Regions from separate parts of the Janthinobacterium sp. BJB301 genome, predicted to be linked through region 2. Evidence: predicted binding sites of a transcription regulator. Region 2 holds the regulator's gene; the other holds the start of a gene.

Region 1 (10,275 bases), on a different contig from region 2:
CTGCACCAGCAGGTGGCGGATGTAGACGCTGACCATGTCGCCGGCGCCCATCAGGAACAGCGCCGCCAGCGCCAGCGGAAAATAGCTGGTGCTGCCCAGCACCAGGGTGCCCAGGCCGAAGACGGCCACGCCGCCGAACATCCAGGCGCCCACGCGGCGCGTGATGGGGAAGATGGCCAGCGCGATCGAGCATAGGGCCGCGCCGGCCCCCGGCGCCGTGCGCAGCAAGCCCAGGCCGCTGGGGCCGATATGCAGCACGTCGTGCGCCAGCGCCGGCAGCAGGGCCGTGGCGCCGCCGAACAGCACGGCAAACAGGTCGAGCGAAATGGCGCCCAGTACGATGGGTTTCGACCAGACGAAGCGCAAGCCTTCGAGCAGGGTATGCCAGCTGACGGGTTCGCGCTTGACCACTTGCGGCGCGGGCGTGGTGGCGCGCATCAGCAGGACGGACACGACCAGCAGTGCGGACGAGATCAGATACACCACCTTGGGGCCGAAGTAATACAGCAAGCCGCCCAGGGTAGGCCCCAGGATGATGGCCACGTGCGAGCTCGACGAACTGAGCGCCACGGCGCGGCTGAAATGTTGCGTGGGCACCATGTTGACCAGCACGGCTTGCGTGGCCGGCATCATGAAGGCGCGCGCGCTGCCGAACAGCACCAGCACGGCAAACACGGGCCAGACGATGGAGAGTCCGCTCAAGGTGAACGCCAGCAGGGCCAGCGCGCAAGCCAGTTGCGCCGCCAGGCACCAGGCGATGATATTGCGGCGGTTATAGCGGTCGGCCACGTGGCCGGCAGGCAAAATCAATACCAGGAAAGGGGCGAATTGCGCCAGGCCGATCAAGCCCAGGTCGAACAGGCTGCCCGTGATCTGGTACACCTGCCAGCCGATGGCCACGCTTTGCATCTGCACGGCCACCGTGCCCAGCACGCGTGCGGAAAGATAAAAGGCGAAGTTGCGGTGACGCAGGATACTGAAGCCGTTGCCGGCAGAGGCGAGAGACATGAATACTTTCCAGGACACGACGGGGTGGAGCGGTGGCGGCAGCGGATGCCGCGCCAGCAGCACCCCGCTGTCTGGATGCTTACTTGGCCAGGTCGGCTTCCGTGGTGAAGGCGTCCGCGTAGAACTCGTCGGCTGGCAGCTGGCACAGTTGCACGAAGTCGCGGTGGGCCGCATCGACCATCACGGGCGCGCCGCAGGCATACACCTGATACGCGGACATGTCGGGCAAGTCGGCGATGACGGCCTGGTGCACGAAGCCCGTGCGGCCTTCCCACGCGTCTTCCGGCAGCGCGTCCGAAACGACGGGTACATAGGTGAACTGCGGCAAGTCGGCGGCCCACTGGCGGCACAGCGCATCCATGTACAGATCGTGCGGACGGCGGCCGCCCCAGTACAGGGTGATCGGGCGCGTGGATTGCTCGTTGATCATGTGCTCGACGATGGCTTTCAAGGGAGCAAAGCCCGTGCCCGAGGCCAGCAGCACGACGGGCTTGTCGGAATCTTCGCGCAGGAAGAAAGTGCCCATCGGGCCTTCGAAGCGCAGGATGTCGCGCTCCTTCATGCTGCCAAACACCTGGTCGGTGAACAGGCCGCCCGGCAGGTGGCGGATGTGCAGGGTCATCGGGCCGCCATCGGCGGGCGCGCTGGCCATGCTGTAGCTGCGGCGTTTGTTGTCGCGTAACAGGATTTCGATATACTGTCCGGCGCGGTAGTTGAGGCGTTCGCTGGCTGGCAACTGCAGGGTCAGCACGACGACGTCGGGCGCGACTTTTTCGATGGTGGTCACGCGCGACGGCATTTTCTTGATCGGGTAGTCGCTGCTGCCCGCCACTTCGCGCGCTTCGATGACGAGGTCGGTGTTGGTGGTGGCGCAGCAGAACAGGGAAAAGCCGGCCGCTTCCTCTTCCGGCGTCAGGGCGCGCTGCTGGTGCGCCTTGTGCTGGACGGTGCCGGACACCACTTTGCCCTTGCAGGAACCGCAGGCGCCATTTTTACAGCCATATGGCAGGCCGACGCCGGCGCGTATCGCCGCCGCCAGCACGGTTTCGTCCGCTTCGCAGCTGAACTGGTGGCCGCTGGGCTGAACAGTAACTTGAAAAGTCATACAATCCTTGAGATGAAAAATATGTTAATGCACTCTTTGCGCAAGCCGTCAGGCTTGCCGCGCCTGCTGATCCTGGGCTGCGGCGACGTCGGCATGCGGTTGCTGCCCTTGCTGCGTACGCGCTTTCGCGTCTTTGCCGTCACCAGCCAGCCGGCGCGCTGCGCGCAGCTGCGGGCGGCCGGCGCCGTGCCCATCGTGGCCAACCTCGACGAGCGCGCCAGCCTGAAACGGCTGGCGGGACTGGCGACGATGATCGTGCACCTGGCGCCGCCCCGGTCGTCGGGCTTGCTGGACCGGCGCACGCGCAATCTGGCCGCCATTTTACCCGAGCACGCACGCATGGTGTATGTGAGTACCAGCGGCGTGTATGGCGATTGCGGCGGCGCCTGGGTCGATGAGACGCGGCCGACGGCGCCGGCGAATGCGCGCGCGAATCGGCGTGTCGATGCCGAGCAGGTCTTGCGCGGCTGGGGCGCGCGCCGCGGCGCCAGCGTGGCCATCCTGCGCGTGCCCGGCATCTATGCGGATGACCGCCTGCCGCTGAAGCGCCTGCGCGAGGGCACGCCAGCCCTGGCCGCGGATGACGATGTATACACCAACCATATCCATGCCGATGACCTGGCGCGCATCATCGAACGGGCCTTGTGGCGGGGCAGGCCGGGGCGCGTGTATCACGCCAGCGATGACAGCGAACTCAAAATGGCGGAGTATTTCGATGCCGTGGCCGACACGTTCGGCTTGCCGCGCCCGCCGCGTCTGCCGCGCGCCGAACTGCAGCAGGTGGTCACGCCGATGCTGCTGTCATTCATGTCCGAATCGCGCCGCTTGCACAATACGCGCATCAAGCGCGAGCTGGGCGTGCGCCTGCGCTACGCGCGCGTGGCCGATGCCTTGCGGTCGCTGTCTGCCGACGGGGCCGGCATCGGGTAAAATGGCCGGTTATCTGCGCACTTTTCCTGGGCCGGCGCGCAGCGCGCCGTTCCGGCGGTGCGCCATTCACTTAAGGACTACCGCATGAGCACCCTCACTTACGAAGAATACCTGGACGAGGTCACCACTGTCCTGACGGAACTGTATGACCTCGACGACGACGCCGCCATCAAGCTGGTCGTGGCGGCGCAGGACGCCGAATTTTTTGTCCCGCACGATGCCCATGAAGAAATGCGTACCGTCGAACAAGCCAAGAAGGATGCGGTCACCTTATTCGAGCGCAAGCAGAATCGCCAGCAAACGCAGGAAAAACAGCAGCAGCGCGTGCGCCAGCAAAAGAAATAAGAACGGATCACTGGGCTTCTGGCCGCCTGGCCATGGCGCAACATGGGCTTCGGCGCAATGCCGGGGCCCGGCCATTTGATGCAGCGCAAACGTGCCATGGCACGCTGGCGATATGGTGAGCAATGTCGTCACGCGTCTGGGCTCTTGTGGCGGGCTCGGCATCCACAATGAGCGTGACGTTGTTTCCCGTCAGCAGGAGCGAGCCATGCGAGCTACGAGTCACCCCAGCAAGGAACAGGTACGCGCCTATATGCGCCGGCGCGAACGCGCGCTGCAGCCGCCGCCGCCTCCCGATGAAATCCGCCGGCAACTGGCCTGGTGCCGCGTGGATGCCATTCCGGGCACTTGCCCGCTTGCCACCCCGGCCGGCGTGGCTGTGCAAGGCTGGCATTTATCAGCGGAAATGGCCCGCCTGAGCACCCTCATGGCCATAGCCTGGCTCATGCATAGCGGTGTTGCTCATCGTAAAAATTGATGACGTGCAGCAAATTTTTTCAATTTGAGTTATCCTCTAGCACATTCCAAGTGCGTCAATTCTCTTCAATTATCACAATTTTGCTTTAAGTTACGCAAAAATCAACAATAGCGTGTATTATATTGTTTGCGGCGTAAAAGCCGCATAAGTGATGGCGCTTTTTAGTGTGTTTACCCTGAATTATTGCAGAAGAGACATTCGGTTTCTTTTTGCCTTAATACAACAAGTACGGATTTTCGATCATGTCTCTCAAACAAATTACCTCTTTGCCTACCTACAACCCGAATCGCGTCCTCGATGCGATCATCGACAAGCTGCAACTGAAGAACGATGCGGCCCTGTCGCGAGCACTGGAAGTGGCGCCACCGGTCATCAGCAAGATTCGTCACAACACCTTGCCGATCGGCGCCACGATCCTCATCCGCATGCATGAAATCAGCGATTTCAGCATTCGTGAACTGCGCGAGTTGATGGCTGCCTAAGAGCGCCTGACAGACGGCAAACTGAGAGGTGCCGTCTGCGTTAGTCAAGCTTGCCGCGTGCGGCAGCCATACCTACCTTCCCGTTTTCTATTGCGTGTCCGGGCTCAGCGTCGGACGATCCGTATAGAAGCGCCCTGTTTCCAGGCCAGTCGGGGATGACTCGACCAGCGCTGCGGCCACTTTGCCGGGCGCGCTGGAAAATGCGGTCTGGGCAGCACCGGTGGCGCGGCCCGAATACGCGGTCGCTTGCACCGCAGCACTGGAAAAAGCCGTCTGCACGGCCCGGCCAGAATACGCCGTTGCCTGTACCGCGGCACTGGAAAACGCCGTTTGTACGGCGCGCCCCGAATACGCCGTCGCCTGCACGGCCGCGCTGGAAAATGCCGTCGCCTGTACCGCCGCACTGGAAAATGCCGCCTGCACGGCGCGTCCCGAATATGCCGTCTCCGCGCGGAGATAATCTTCCCCGAATGTCTGCTCGTACAACTGCTTCATGCGTTCGCCCACGCGGTGGTGCGCCGCTTCGTCGTCTTCGCCGCGCAAGCCGATGTATGGGAAGTGATGCAGGAAGTAGCCGAACACCTGTTCGCAATCCGCCGCATATTTGAGGGTATCGAGGATGTGGTAGTGCCAGAAGGTATCGACGTCCATCAGCGGCGCCGTTTCTTCCTGCGGAAACTGTTTCATCAGGATCAGGAAGCGGCGGTATTCGAATTCCACCGCATTGGCCTTCTCGAGGCTCCATCCTTCGCCTGACTCCCGGTGCATCAGCTTGACCTTGATCGCGTCCAAATTCAAATCGGCAATTGCCTTGAAACTGTCGTTCGTATCCATGAATGTCCTTTGGTAAAGAGCGTTGTGGGAACTGCGGTAAAACAAGGGAAAGCGGTGGCTGTGTACTCCTGGCAAGTAGTCGGGGAATGCCTGGCCGATGGCGGGCAGGCGCTAAGTTGTTCTACATCAATATTGCATCTAATTACAAAATACGCAAGCTGAGCTTGTTTCATGCGGAACGCGCGCCGCTCAGCTGCTGGCCCGGCTTTCTTCCTGGTAGGGAAACGCGGTGGCGTCCGCGCCCAGCGGCACGCTGACATGCACGCTCATGCCGGCGCCGGGGCTGCTTTCAATGTAGAAAGTACCACCCAGCAACTTTATACGTTCTTCGATGCCCACCAGGCCAAACGAGCCCAGCTTGTTGCGCCCGTCGATGGCCGCGCCCACGCCGTTGTCGCTGATGCTCATCGACACCGTATCGCGGCACTTTTCCAATTTGACTTGGACGCGGCTGGCATTCGCATGCTGGGAAATATTGCTGAGCGACTCTTGCAGGATGCGGAACAGGGCCGTCGCGCATTGGTCGCTGAGGCAAATGTCGTCATGGCTTTCGCTCACTTCGCAGGCGATGCCCGTGCGCTGGCGAAATTGCGCCACCTGCCATTCGACGGCCGCATTCACGCCCAGGTCCAGCACGGTAGGGCGCAAGTCGTTGATGATCTGCCGCACGCTCTTGATGGTGGCGTCGATCTGCTCCAGGGTTGAGCGCGCGCGGGCGTTCAGGCGCGGGTGGCGGCGCTGCGTGCGCGAGGCCAGCATGTCGGCGTCGATGCGCAGCACCAGCAGGTTCTGCCCCAGGTCGTCGTGGATTTCGCGCGCGATGCGCTTGCGCTCTTCTTCCTTGATCTGGTCGGCGTGGGCAGCCAGGCGGCGCAGTTTCTGGTGCGACAGCTGCAGGCGGATCTGGCTGGCGCGCAATTCCTCCGTCATGCCTGTCGCCATCTGGATGGCGCGCCGGCGCGACGACGCCAGGGTGTGGAACAGCACATACAGCAGCATGGTGCTGGCAAAGCCGATCAGCAGGGCCAGCCACGGCAGGAAGGCGTCGAAGCGCGAATACAGGTCGCTCTTGCGCACGCTGAACAGCGCTTGCCAGGCGCGGCCATTGTGCTCGATCAGCAGCGTGCTGCTCAGGTAGCGGCCTGAACTGCCGGGCTGCCACCATGGCGCATGCATGCCCGCCGCCGTGCTGTCGAAGATGGGGCGCATGTCGTGCGGCAACTGCAGCGGCACCTCCCGCTGTTGCAGCGCCTGCGGGCCGATATCGAACAGGGTCAGGCGGACGTTGCGTACCGGCATGTCGGCCAGCGCGCTGCGCATCATCGTCACCAGGTCGTAGCCGATGCCGACGGAACCCTGGTAAGCCGCGCGCCGCTGTTCCACCGTATCGACCGGCATGCCGAAGCGGTACACGGGCAGGCGCATGGCCATGCCCGTCAGCTGGGGACGGCCGTCCATCGGCACGGGCACGCCGGAATTGCTGATGCGGCCGGAATCGCGCGACTCCGCCAGCGCTTCCGCGATCTGGGGGCGCGAGGCGATGTCATGGCCATACTTTTCCGGGGCGCTGGCGATCGGCTCGATGTATACGAGCACGGAATATTGGGCGCGCGGCCCGGGCGGGTGGATGGCAAACGCCGGATAGCCGTCGCGCCCGGGCGGATAGTCGCGCCGCATGGCCGCTTCGTAGGCGGCGCGCTGCGTCTCGTCGAGTTCCTGGCTGTAATTGAGGTTCATCACGCCCGGGTAGTTCTGTTGCAGGGAGATGTTTGCCACGTAGCGGTGGAATTGCTCGCGGCTCACGTGTTCGTTGGCCTGGAACAGGCTGGCCGTGCCGCGCAGCAGGTTGGCATACGACTTGGTGCGCGATTCGATGTTTTTCTGGGTGTTGTGCGCCAGATTGTTGAATTCTTCGCTGGCATCGCTTTCGATCGACAGCGATGCGGCCATGTAGAACAGCAGGCCCACCATCGTCGACACGACAAAGCCGAACAGCCACAGCGGTCTTTTTTCAGCAGCTAAGGGGTGTTCGCCGGCAGTAGAAGGCATTGCCATCCGCATCAGGAAGAGGAATCGGGTGCCGCCTGGTGGCGGAGGCTAGGCTAGGTTGTACAAGCACTATTAAAATTGCAAATTGCTCAATAGCTGCCTAATATACAAAATTATCGTTATTATAGTCAACAGGCAATATTTCCCGTTGAAACGAAAAAAAACCGCCGCAGCGGTTTTTTTGTGGGTCGTCCCGGTGGCTTACTTGGCGGGCTGCCAGCTGTCTTTCAGGGTGACGATGCGGTTGAAGACGGGCTTGCCAGGCTGGCTGTCTACCCGGTCGGCCGCAAAGTAGCCGTGGCGCTCGAACTGGAAGCGCTGTTCCGGCTGGGCCAGTTCCGCGCCCGGTTCCAGCCACGCTTGCACCACTTCCTTGGCCAGCGGATTCAAGGCCAGCTTGAAGTCCTTGCCGCCCGCGTCCGGCTGCGGGTCCGTAAACAGGCGGTCGTACAGGCGCACTTCGGCGGGAATCGCCGTCGGTGCGCTGACCCAGTGCATATTGCCCTTGACCTTGTAGTTGGCGCTGCCTTCCGTGCCCGACTTGCTGTCCGGGAAATAGGTGCAATGCACGGCGATGACCTTGCCGTCCGCATCCTTGTCAAAGCCCGTGCACTCGATCACGTAGCCGTAGCGCAAGCGTACCTTGCTGCCCGGCTTGTCGTCGATCGGCGGATACAGGCGGAAATAGCCTTTGTTCGGCACTTCCATGAAGTCGTCTTCCTCGATCCACAGCTCGCGCGAGATGGGGAAGGTGCGCAAGCCACGTTCCGGGAAGTGCGGGTGCACGGGCGCCGTGCATTCCACGCTTTCGTTTTCAGGGAAATTATCGATGATCAGTTTCAACGGACGCAGCACGGCCACCGTACGCGGTGCCTTCGGATCCAGGTCTTCGCGCAGGCAGCCTTCCAGCACGCTGTAGTCGATCCAGCCGTCGGATTTCGTCACGCCCGTGCGTTCGCACATCAGCTGGATCGCTTCCGGCGTGTAGCCGCGGCGGCGCATGCCCACCAGGGTCGGCATGCGCGGGTCGTCCCAGCCGTCGACGATTTTTTCTTCCACCAGCTGGCGCAGCTTGCGCTTGCTGGTGACGATGTAGGTCAGGTTCAGGCGCGAGAATTCGAACTGGTGCGGCACCGGCTTGGCGAAGAAGCCGCCGGCCGACAGGGTTTCCAGCAGCCAGTCGTAGAATGGGCGGTGGTCCTGGAATTCCAGCGTGCAGATCGAATGCGTGATGTTTTCCAGCGCGTCCGAGATCGGGTGCGTGTAGTCGTACATCGGATAGATGCACCAGGCGTCGCCCGTGCGGTGGTGGTGCGCATGGCGGATGCGGTAGATGGCCGGGTCGCGCAAGTTCATGTTCGGCGAACTCATGGCATCTTCGCTCATCTTCGCGCGCAGGATGTGCTCGCCATCCTTGAATTCGCCCGCCTTCATGGCGCGGAACAGGGCCAGCGATTCGTCGCGCGGACGGTCGCGGAACGGCGAATTCTTGCCGGCCTGGCCGAAATTGCCCCGGTTGGCGGCCATGTCTTCGGCGCTCTGGCTGTCCACATAGGCAAAGCCGGCCGTGATCAGGTATTCGGCCATCGCGTACAACTGGTCGAAATAGTCGCTCGCGTAGTGCAGATGGCTCTGGCCATCGGCATGCTTCGGCTCCCAGTCAAAGCCCAGCCATTTCACGCTGTCCATGATGGTGTCGACGTATTCCTGCTCTTCCTTCGCCGGATTGGTGTCGTCGAAGCGCAGGTTGCACTGGCCGGCGTAATCGCGCGCCAGGCCGAAGTTGACGCAGATCGACTTGGCGTGGCCCACGTGCAGGTAGCCGTTCGGCTCCGGCGGGAAACGCGTGATCACCTGGGGCAGGCCGGGACGCACGTGGGCGCCGGCAGCCAGGTCGGCTTCGATGATGTTACGCAAGAAATTGGGCGCCAGCGCTGGCGCGGCGGTATTCGGTTTATCGTTGCTCATTGATCAATGCGGAAGAGTGACAGTAAAAAGCATTTTACCGTACCGCAAGCGCTTTATAAGCACGTATTTGCCCCCATATCCCAGCATGCAAGCGACGCGGGCGCCGTTCTATAGGATAATTCGCCTTTAATTAGTAGAAAAACGTGACCCCGGAGCCTTTTATGGAAAATTTATATAACGTCCTCGGTGTCGCGCCCAATGCCAGCGACGATGAAATCAAGAAAGTTTACCGTTCGCTGGCCATGCGCTTCCACCCCGACCGCAACCAGGCCCCCGGCGCCGAGGCGCGCTTCAAGAGCGTGACCAAGGCGTATGAAATCCTGGCCGACCCGGCCAAGCGCGCCGAGTACGACCAGAGCGTGAATCACCGCATCATCATCGATCCGGAAGCGGAAGCCTATGCCCTGTGGTGCGGCGTGTTCCGCCTGCATGGCACCGTCCTACCGGCAGATTAAGCCTGCTGGCGGCTGTCCGGCCAGCCTGAATGATTTGAAAAACAACAAACAATGGTGCTTTTGCTTTTAAGTAAAAGTGCCGCGCACCACATTGGAAAGCACAGCATGAGAAGAGTACACCCTGAATTCGCGTACCAGTCGCGCGAGCTGGAAGGCCAGATCGAAGGCATCCTCGGCGACCCGCCGAACCGCAAGAATTACAAAAGCATGGTCGACGCCCTGGTCGGTGAATACGCGAGCGGCGGCGGCATCGAAGACGTGAACATGCTGGCCTTCGCGCTGGTCGATCACATCACCTTCAGCGACCCGAAAGGCTTGCTGGCCGAAAGCGAAGACTACGAATTCGGCGATACGGCCCGCGTGTTTTCCATGGCCGCGTGCGCCGCGCCGGAAGCGGCAAAGATGTACGCCGCCATCGAAGAGAGCTTCCCCGACCTGGCGCGCCAGGCCATCATCACGGCCTTTTTGCACAAGAATCCGCGCCTGTGGGACGACGACGACCAGTCGCTCGACCAGCTGGCCGCCAATGACGGCGGCGACGACGATCACGACGAAGACGAAGCCACCGACGATTTCGCCCAGATGTTTGACCAGGATGGAGATGACCATGGCAGATAATGACAA
Region 2 (10,275 bases):
GGCGGCCCGATTGCAACGCTGTTTCGGCGTCGCGCACGGGCGTCATGCCCTTGTTCAGCGCGTCTTCCACCATGCGCCGCAGCACGCCGCGCCCCTTCGCGTCGCGTCCCATCACGCGCATCAGCGGCGCCATGGAAAACACTTCTTCATCGGCGACGCGTACCGGCTCGGCCGCCTGCACTTGCGGGCGCTTGGGCAGGTGGCGCAGGATGACTTCCATCATCTCTTCCACCACCACGGGCTTGGCGATGAAGTCGCTGATGCCGGCCGTCATGCAGCGCTCGCGCTCGGACGCCAGCACGCCGGCCGTCATGGCGATCACGGGCAGGCTCAAGCGCAGTTCCGTGCGGATGATGTGGGTGGCGCTGAAACCGTCCATGACGGGCATCTGCATGTCCATCAGCACGATGTCGTAGCGCAGCGCTTCCGTGCGCAGCCGTTCCACGGCTTGCAAGCCATCGCCCACCACGTCCAGGGTGGCGCCCATGTGTTCGAGGATGCCGCGCGCCACGGCCTGGTTCAAATGATTGTCTTCCACCAGCAGGAAATGCACGCCGGCCAGTTCCGTGCCCAGCGGCTGGTGCAGGATGCGCTGCTCGCCGCCGTCATTCTTGGCGATCAGCGCCTGGTGCAGGGCATCGAACAGGCTGGAGCCCGTGATCGGCTTCATCAGCACGACATCGGCCTCGGCCGCGCTGGAGATTTCCTCCAGGTGGTTGCGGGCGAAGGCGTTGACCATCACCACGATGGGCTGGCGCTGGCCGCTGGCCGCCTGGCGGATGGCCTTGGCCGTGGCCAGTCCGTCCATCACGGGCATGTGCCAGTCGGCCAGCACCACATCATACGGCTGCTGCTGCGCAAGGCGTTCGCGGTACAGTTCGATGGCGGCAAAGCCGGAGTCCACTTCGTCGGCCAGCCAGCCCCACGCCTCGATCAGCTTGACGATCAGTTCGCGCGTGGTGCGGTTGTCGTCGGCCACCAGCAGGCGCAGCTGGCCCAGGGCCGGCGTGCGCCGCGTTTCGGCCGGCTGCGCCAGCATCTCGAAGGGCACGCTGAACCAGAAGCGGCTGCCCTTGCCTTCGCTGCTGGCGACGGCGATGTCGCCGCCCATCATGTGGATCAGCTGCTTGCTGATGGCCAGGCCCAGGCCCGTGCCGCCGAAACGCCGCGTGATGCTCTGGTCGCCCTGTGAAAACGCGGCAAACAGCTGCTGTTGCTGCAGTTCCGTCATGCCGATGCCCGTGTCGCGCACTTCGAAGCGCAGCCAGGCGCGCCCGTTTTCGCTCTCGGCCAGACTGACGGCCACCACCACCTCGCCGCTCTCGGTAAACTTGATGGCGTTGCCGGCCAGGTTGACGAGAATTTGCTGCAGGCGCTGGGCGTCGCCCACGAGGCGCCGCGGCACGTCGGGCTCGACGGCGATGGCCAGTTCCAGCTCCTTTTCGCCCGCATTCATCGTCATCGTCGTGGCCAGGGTATTCATGACTTCGTCGAGGTCGAATTCGACGGGCGACAATTCCATGCGGCGCGCCTCTATCTTCGAATAGTCGAGCACATCGTTGAGGATGCCCAGCAGCGACTGGCCCGCCACTCTGACCATGGTCAGGTACTTGCGCTGTTCCGTGTCGAGCCTGGTATTGCCCAGCAAATACACCATGCCCAGCACGGCATTGAGGGGCGTGCGGATTTCATGGCTCATGTTGGCCACGAAATCGCTCTTGGCACGGTTGGCCGCCTCGGCCCGGTCGCGTTCCTGCTCCAGCTCCGCCGCGCGCGCTTCGAGTTCCTGCTGAAGGCGGTCGCGTTCGCTCATCAGGCCGTTGAACGCTTCCGTCAGTTCGCCGATCTCGTCGCGCTGCTGTACCGGCACGGGGGTGAAACGGCTGCCGCTGGTGCGCAGGGCCAGCAGGGTGTCGCGCAGGCGCACCAGCGGCGACAGCAGGCGTACGGTGACCAAGCCCAGAACAAAGGCGGCCAGCAGCGAAGCGAGGATGCTCCACAGCACCAGCCGGTACAGTACGCCATCGAACGGTTCGAAGGCATCCTCGACGGGCAGCGAGGCGGCCAGCAGCCAGTTCACGGATTTCAGGCGCTTGAAGCTGTTGACGGCCGTGATGCCGCGGCTGTTGGTGCTGACCATGCTGCCTTCGCCATCCTCCTTCAGCAGCTGGGTGGTCGTCAGGTTGGCGTTCGGCTTGCGCGGCTGCAGCAAACGGCTGGTATCGGGGTGCAGCACGTAGCGCGGCACGGCGCCGCGCGTGAGGATGAAGTAATAGCCGCTCTTGCCGATCTTTTCCGAGCGCAGGCGGCCCAGCAGATTGTCCTTGTACAGGCGCAGCACGCCGATCACCACGCCGGCCACCTGGCCATCGGCGGCCAGCACGGGCGCCACCATCTGCACGATGGGCATGCCGCTCGACTTGCCCAGCATCGGCTCGGTAATCATGGGCTGGCGCGTGCGCAGGACGGTCTGGAAATACTCGCGCTCGGCGACGTTGATGCCGGCGCGCCCCGTCACTTCCGGCATGTCGGCCACGATGGCGCCATGCGCGTCGAGCACCAGCACGTCGTCGAACAGCACCAGCATCGAGCGGCGCGCATAGTATTCGCGCAGTTTGGCGGGCTGGGCGATCAGTTCCGGCGGCTGCTGCCTGGCCGTCAGGGTGACAATCTGCAGCAGCATGCCCAGCTTGTCGTCGAGCTCGGCAGCGGTGCGGCTGATCAGCGATGACTGCTGGCTCAGCAGTACTCGGGTGAAGTCGTCGCGCATGTGCTGCACCTGGATCATGGTGACCAGCGCGATCATGGCGATCGAGGTCAGGCTGGTGGCCAGCGCGACTTTTGCTTTAATGCCGAGAGGCTTCATGATTTCCTTTTCAGTGCCGGGCGGCACAGGCGGCAGATAATGCTGTCAGGAATTTTCCTATCAATACCCCAGCTTGGCAAGCGCCGCCGCGCAAATTGCCCGCCCCGTATGGGCTTTTGACGATGTTGCCATATAATTAAAGGCTGGACGTCGTTTATTCGCCGAATTTACGGTGAAATTGGCATACGGCAACCCTGTATGCAGCTGTATGCAGTAAACTTGTTGTTGCATTTTCTAAAAGGTACCGACATGACTGAAGCGCTACTCACTCCCACCTTGCCCACCGTGAACGTGGAGGCGTTGCGTGCACGATGCTCGACCTGCAGCATGCATCAATTGTGCCTGCCGATGGGCCTCGATGTGGGCGACATGGATAGGCTGGACCAGATCATCGGCCGCCGCCGCAAGATCGTGCGTGGGGCCTCGCTGTTCCGCATCGGCGACTCGTTCCAGAATCTGTACGCGATCCGCCTCGGGCACTTCAAGACCTACCAGATCAATCCGGGTGGCGAAGAGCAGGTGACGGGTTTCCAGATGGCCGGTGAACTGCTGGGCATGGATGCCATCAGCGCCGACCGCCACCACTGTAATGCGGTGGCGCTGGAAGACAGTGAAGTGTGTGAAATTCCGTTTTCCAGCCTGGAACAATTGCTGGGCAATATGCCGACCCTGCTGCGTCATTTCCACCGCATGATGAGCCAGGAAATCACGCGCGAGCAAAGCGTCATGCTATTGCTGGGCAATATGCAGGCGACTCAGCGTTTTGCCGCCTTCATCGTCAACCTGGCGTCGCGCTATGAAGCACGCGGCTATTCGGGCAGCAATTTCCAGTTGCGCATGTCGCGTGAGGAAATCGGTAACTATCTGGGCCTGACCATCGAAAGCGTCAGCCGCTTATTGTCGAAATTCAAGAAGGAAGGCTGGCTGCGCGTCTCGAACCGCGAGATCGAAATCCTGCAGCCGGCCAAGTTGAAAGCCATTACGGCCGGCACGGACGTCTGCAAATAAGACTTACAGTTCCTCGTCCGCATGTAGCGCGATGCTGCGTTGCAGGGGCCAGGTCCAGATGCCGGACAGGCGCCACTCGCGTTTGTCGTTTTCCACCAGCACTTGCCAGCGGCTGCGTTCGAGCATCGGCAGTGCTACGGAAAAATTGCCGGCCGCATCGGGCTGCACCAGCAGCTTGATATCCTTTTCCGGCAGGGTCGCATGCGCCAGGTGCAGCAGCAAAGGCGCCTGATAGGCCTTGCCGAAGCTGTGCACGGAACCACTGAGGCGCGCTGCAGCCACGTCATATGACAGGCGCGTATCCATGGCCAGGTCGCTGGCGATCGTGTCGCGCTTCAAATCCTGGTTGATCGCCTTGCCCTGCTTGTAATAATCGCCCACCACCAGCGCATCGGGCTGCGTAAACGCGATATAGCCCATGAAGCTGCCGACGACCACGGACAGGCCGGGACCGATCATCAGCAGCCATGGCCAGCGATGCTTGTACCACGGTGCAACGGGTGCTTGCAGTTTCAGACTGTCGGACATGATATTTCTCCTGTTTAATCAGCCAGTCCCCGCATGGGGACCGGCCTTCCTGCAACTTCGTGGCGGCGGCGAGGGCACCCGGTCCCCGTCCGCCTTTCCTTGTTAACGTGGCACGATGAATACCGCGCTTTCACGCACATGCAGCGATGGATCGTCCAGCGATTGCAATTCGATCGCAATCTTGTTTGAGCCCTTCTCGCCGACGCCGTGCGGCACGCGCAGGCGGATCGGCCAGCCCAGCGTTTCCGTCGGCTGCAAGGTCACTTCTTCGCGCGTCAGCAAGGTCAGGCCCGGCAAGCCGGAAGCGCTGATTTTAAAATGCTGGCTTTGCTCGGACGTATTCATGATCTGCAGGCGGTAGACGTTTTCGATCATGCCGTCCTCCACTTCGCGTCCCATCGAACCGCGGTCGCGGATCACGTCCATTTTCAGGGGCGTGCGCAGGGCCAGCGAGGTACACACGGCGATGATGATCAGGGCCAGGATGGAAGTGTAGATCAAGACGCGCGGGCGCATGGCGCGCTGGCGTATCTGCTTCGAATTGAAGTTGTTTTCCATCGCATGGTCGGTGCTGTAGCGTATCAGGCCACGCGGCCGCTCGACCTTGTCCATCACGCTGTTGCAGGCATCGACGCAGGCGGCGCAGCCGATGCATTCATACTGCAGGCCGTTGCGGATATCGATGCCGGTCGGACACACCTGCACGCACAGGGTACAGTCGATGCAATCGCCCAGCTTGTCGTTGTTGCCGGCCTTCTTGCTCATGGCGCCACGCGGTTCGCCGCGCTTGGCATCGTAGGTGATGATCAGCGTGTCCTGGTCGAACATGGCGCTCTGGAAGCGCGCGTAGGGGCACATGTATTTGCACACCTGCTCGCGCAGCCAGCCCGCGTTGCCGTAGGTTGCCAGGCTGTAGAACAAGACCCAGAACCATTCCCAGGGACCGAAATTGAGGGTGGTGACCGACTGCGCCAGTTCCTTGATCGGCGTGAAGTAGCCGACAAAGGTAAAGCCCGTCCACAGGGCGATGGCGCCCCATACCAGGTGCTTGGCCGTCTTCTTGAAGGCCTTGCGCACGGAAGGGCCCTGCTTGTCGAGGGCCATGCGCGCGCTGCGCGTGCCCTCGATGCGGCGTTCGACCCACAGGAAAATTTCCGTGTATACCGTTTGCGGGCAGGAGAACCCGCACCACACCCGCCCGGCAATGGCCGTGACGAGGAACAACAAATACGCACAGATGATCAGCAGGGCCGCCAGATAGATGAAATCCTGGGGCCACAGCACGACGCCGAAAATGTAGAACTTGCGCGTGGTCAAATCGAACAGCAGGGCTTGCCTGCCATTCCAGGTCAACCACGGCAAGCCGTAGAACGCCAGCTGGGTAAGCCATACGCATACCCATCGCCAGGTAGCGTAGCGTCCTTTGGCCTCGCGAGGGTAGATTTGCTCGCGGGCCGCATACATCTTGATGACTTGAGGTTCCATTTTTACTTTGCGGGTGCCTGCGGATTCGACAGGCTCCAGACATACGCCGACAGCACGTGTACCTTGGATTCGCCGAGGAAATCGCTGAAGGCCGGCATGGTGTTGCTGCGTCCCTTGCGTACGGTTTCCATGATGGTATCGGCGCTGCCGCCGTACAGCCAGGTCTTGTCCGTCAGGTTCGGCGCGCCCAGCATCTGGTTACCCTTGGCATCGGCGCCATGACAGGCCATGCAGGCGCCGAACTTGGCCTTGCCCAGCACGGACTTGACGGGATCCGAGGTCGAGCCGGACAGGCTCAGCACATAATGGGCCACGTTCTCGACATCCTTTTCGGAGCCCAGGGCGGCGCCCATCGGTGGCATCTGCCCATTGCGGCCGTGCAGGATGGTGGTCTTGATGATGTCGGGTTCGCCGCCATACAGCCAGTCCTTGTCGGTCAGGTTGGGGAAGCCCTTGTTGCCGCGTGCATCCGAACCGTGGCATTGCGCGCAGTAGGTCAGGAACAGGCGCTGGCCGATGGCTTGCGCCTGCGGATCGGCGGCCACCGTCTTCAAGTCCTGGCTCAGGTACTTGTTGAACAGGGGACCGTAGTCGGCTTCCGCCTTCTTCAGTTCTTCCTCGTACTGGCCCGTCGATTTCCAGCCCAGGCTGCCGGCATAGTTGCCCAGGCCCGGATACAGGAACAGGTACGCCAGGGAGAAGACGATGGTGATGTAGAACAACCACATCCACCAGCGCGGCATCGGCGTATTGAGTTCCTTCAAGTCCTCGTCCCAGACGTGGCCCGTGGTGCCGTCAGCGGGGGCGCCCTCGACCACTTTGATTTTCGACTGCGAGTACAGCAGCACGCCGCAGCCGATGATGCCCAGCAGGGACAGCACGATGATGTAGATATTCCAGAAGCCATTGGTAAAGTCAGCCATGGTTATGCTCCTTCGCCAGGGTCATTTCGGCTTCGGCCGGATAGTCGAGCGCGTCGTCGGCGAACGGCAGGCGGGCCGCCGCGTCGAAGTCGCTGTTGCTGCGGCTGAACGTCCACCACAGGATGCCCACGAACGTCGTAAAGGAAACCACCGTCATGACGCTGCTGGCGCTGTCAAACAGGTTTTCGATTGCCATGCTAATTCCTTGTTTTGATTAATGTACCGAGGCCTTGCAGATAGGCGACCAGGGCGTCTTCTTCCGTCTTGTCCTGCAGCTGCGCGGGGCCGGCGGTGATCTCTTCATCGCTGTACGGCTGGCCCAGGCGTTTCAGGGCGCGCATCTTCGGCATGATCTCGTCAGGCACCAGCTTGGTCTTCGCCAGCCAGGGGTAGGACGGCATGTTCGACTCGGGCACCACGTCGCGCGGGTTGTTCAAGTGCGTGCGGTGCCATTCGTCGCTGTAGCGCGCGCCCACGCGGGCCAGGTCGGGGCCCGTGCGCTTGGAACCCCACTGGAACGGACGGTCGTAGACGAATTCGCCGGCGACCGAATAGTGGCCATAGCGTTCCGTTTCCGCGCGCAGCGGACGCACCATCTGCGAGTGGCAGTTGTAGCAGCCTTCGCGCACGTAAATGTCGCGGCCCGCCAGGCGCAGCGGCGAGTACGGTTTCAGGCCGGCGACGGGTTCCGTCGTGCTCTTCTGGAAGAACAGGGGAACGATCTCGACGGCGCCGCCGATGCTGATCACCACCGTGACCAGGGCGATCAGCAGCCAGGGGTTTCTTTCAATCCATGCATGTGAAAATTTCATTTGCTTTCGCTCCTATCAGGCGTGCGCCGCGTTCAGTTCCGGAATGCGGGCGACGGGGAGTTTGCTGCCGCGCAGCGTCATCCAGGTGTTGTAGCCCATGATGCACATACCCGACAGGTACAGCAGGCCACCGGCCACGCGCACCACGTAGTACGGATACGTCGCTTTCACGCTCTCGACAAAGGTGTAGGTCAGGGTGCCGTCCGGATTGACCGCGCGCCACATCAGGCCCTGCATCACGCCGGCGATCCACATTGCGGCGATGTACAGCACGATGCCGATGGTGGCCACCCAGAAGTGCACGTCGACCAGGCGCGTGCTGTGCATCTGCGTGCGGCCAGCCAGGCGCGGCAGCAGGTAGTAGATGGAACCCATGGTGATGAAGCCCACCCAGCCCAGGGCGCCCGCATGCACGTGGGCAACGGTCCAGTCGGTGTAGTGCGACAGCGAGTTGATGGTCTTGATCGACATCATCGGACCTTCGAAGGTGGCGATGCCGTAGAACGACAGCGAGACGATCATGAATTTCAGGATCGGATCGGTGCGCAGCTTGTGCCAGGCGCCCGACAGGGTCATGATGCCGTTGATCATGCCGCCCCAGCTTGGTGCCAGGAGGACCAGCGAGAAGACCATGCCGATCGATTGCGTCCAGTCAGGCAATGCCGTGTAGTGCAGGTGATGCGGGCCGGCCCACATGTAGGTGAAGATCAGCGCCCAGAAGTGGACGATCGACAAACGGTACGAGTACACGGGGCGCTCGGCCTGTTTCGGGATGAAGTAGTACACCATGCCCAGGTAGCCGGCGGTCAGGATGAAACCCACCGCGTTATGGCCGTACCACCACTGGATCATCGCGTCCTGCACGCCCGCATACGCGGAATACGACTTGGTGAACGAGGCTGGCATGACGGCGCCATTGACCACGTGCAAGATCGTCACGGCCAGGATATAGGCGCCGAAGAACCAGTTGGCCACGTAGATGTGCTTGACCTTGCGCTTGATCAGGGTGCCGAAGAACACGATGGCGTAGGCGATCCAGACGACGGCGATGAGGATGGCGATAGGCCATTCCAGTTCGGCGTATTCCTTGCCGCGTGTCATGCCCAAGGGCAGGGTGACGACGGCGCACAGGATCACCGCTTGCCAGCCCCAGAACGTGAAGGCGGCCAGTTTGTCGGAAAACAGGCGCACCTGGCAGGTGCGCTGGACAACGTAGTACGAAGTAGCGAACAGGCCGCAGATGCCGAAGGCGAAAATCACCGCATTCGTGTGCAGCGGACGCAAGCGTCCGTATGTCAGCCATGGTATGTCGAGGTTCAGGGCAGGCCAGGCCAGCTGAGCGGCGATGATAACGCCAACCAGCATGCCGATGATGCCCCATACCACAGTAGCGACCGCGAATTGCTTCACGATCTTGTAGTTATAGTTCAGCGATTGATCCACAAAGACTCTCCCTGGAATTACTATTTATGATGGTGGCCAGAGAGTAAGTGTTTGACCGCGAAAAAACTTTGATGTGGATCAAAATTCCCCGGATGAAATAAGCGTAGCGAACTGGCATCGAAATAAAGTGATATTTCGGTCAAAAAAGCCATGCAAGATCCCGGCAATCCGGGCGGGTGAAATCAGGGATGCGGTTCGCCGGGCGCCGGCTTGGCCGTCTTATCGTCGTCCTGCAGCACGCGCAGGCCTGGTCCGACGAGGTCGTCGAACTGGCCGCCGTCCGAGGCCGTGAAATACACCCACAGGGCGATGAAGACGACCACGACGCTCAAGGGGATCAGGAGGTAGAGTGCTTCCATGTTCAGGCTTTCCGCAGGCGCAGGGCGTTGGCGATGACGACGGCCGAGCTGGCAGCCATGCCGACGCCGGACAGCCAGGGGTTCAGGAAACCCAGCGCGGCGGCCGGGATGGCCGTCAGATTGTACAGGGTGGCCCAGCCCAGGTTTTCGCGGATGATGCGCATGCTGCGCGCGGCCGTTTTCGCCGTGTCGAGCACGGACACCAACTGGCTCGACAGCAGCACGGTGTCCGCATGCGCCTGCGCCAGGGCGGCGCCGGAACCCATGGCGAAGGACACGTCGGCACCGCTCAGCACGGCGGCGTCGTTGATGCCGTCGCCCACCATCGCCACCACGGCGCCCGTCGCCTGCAACTGCTGCACGAAATCGAGCTTTTCATCGGGCAGGCATTCGCCGCACGCCGTGTTGATGCCCAGTTCCGTCGCCACGCTTTGCGTCAGCGCTTCCTGGTCGCCGCTGAGCAGCACGACCTGCTTGCCGCGCCGCTGGAAATACGCGACCACGTCGCGCGCCTCGGGGCGCAGCGCATCGCTGAGTAAGAAGCGCGTCAGCCAGCGCCCCTGCGTGCCCAGGTACAGCGGCGTCATGCCCTGCATGCCGACGGCCGTGTCGCCCAGCGGCGGCCCGGCGATGGCGGCGACAAAGGCCGCGTTGCCCAGGCGGTAGCGCACGCCATTGATCACGCCTTCGAGTCCCTGGCCCTGCACTTCCTGCAATTGCTCCGCATGCGTGCGCGGCTGCGGCTGTTCCCCTGCCGCCGCCAGGATCGCCTGAGCCAGCGGATGGGCGCTGCCCGCTTCCAGCGCGGCGGCCACCTGCAGGCAAGCATCCTCGCTCATGCTGCCGAGTCC

The links. Region 2 encodes FNR, which switches genes on or off when oxygen is low (the NO sensors DNR and NnrR bind a similar motif). Its sites were predicted from a motif close to TTGATNNNNATCAA; they were not measured.
Region 1: a site for FNR is predicted at 5,296-5,309, ahead of CSQ91_RS20845 (glycine-rich domain-containing protein). Genes of this name have one in related genera too.

What each region holds. Positions count from the first base shown of each region.
Region 1 is NZ_PDZJ01000003.1:322,353-332,627, reverse strand. Features, by position in the region: gene CSQ91_RS20875 (MFS transporter) at 1-1,008, opposite strand, end outside; gene CSQ91_RS20870 (CDP-6-deoxy-delta-3,4-glucoseen reductase) at 1,088-2,113, opposite strand; gene CSQ91_RS20865 (SDR family oxidoreductase) at 2,126-3,043, shown strand; gene CSQ91_RS20860 (hypothetical protein) at 3,128-3,388, shown strand; gene CSQ91_RS20855 (hypothetical protein) at 3,501-3,863, shown strand; gene CSQ91_RS20850 (hypothetical protein) at 4,106-4,345, shown strand; gene CSQ91_RS20845 (glycine-rich domain-containing protein) at 4,433-5,179, opposite strand; gene CSQ91_RS20840 (CHASE domain-containing protein) at 5,369-7,228, opposite strand; gene CSQ91_RS20835 (glutamine--tRNA ligase/YqeY domain fusion protein) at 7,430-9,196, opposite strand; gene CSQ91_RS20830 (DnaJ domain-containing protein) at 9,358-9,651, shown strand; gene CSQ91_RS20825 (hypothetical protein) at 9,757-10,269, shown strand; gene CSQ91_RS20820 (hypothetical protein) at 10,259-10,275, shown strand, end outside.
Region 2 is NZ_PDZJ01000004.1:56,517-66,791, reverse strand. Features, by position in the region: gene CSQ91_RS22330 (response regulator) at 1-2,866, opposite strand, end outside; gene fnr (fumarate/nitrate reduction transcriptional regulator Fnr) at 3,116-3,874, shown strand; gene CSQ91_RS22320 (FixH family protein) at 3,878-4,402, opposite strand; gene ccoG (cytochrome c oxidase accessory protein CcoG) at 4,505-5,887, opposite strand; gene ccoP (cytochrome-c oxidase, cbb3-type subunit III) at 5,890-6,810, opposite strand; gene CSQ91_RS22305 (cbb3-type cytochrome oxidase subunit 3) at 6,803-7,006, opposite strand; gene ccoO (cytochrome-c oxidase, cbb3-type subunit II) at 7,008-7,622, opposite strand; gene ccoN (cytochrome-c oxidase, cbb3-type subunit I) at 7,638-9,065, opposite strand; gene ccoS (cbb3-type cytochrome oxidase assembly protein CcoS) at 9,248-9,424, opposite strand; gene CSQ91_RS22285 (heavy metal translocating P-type ATPase) at 9,427-10,275, opposite strand, start outside.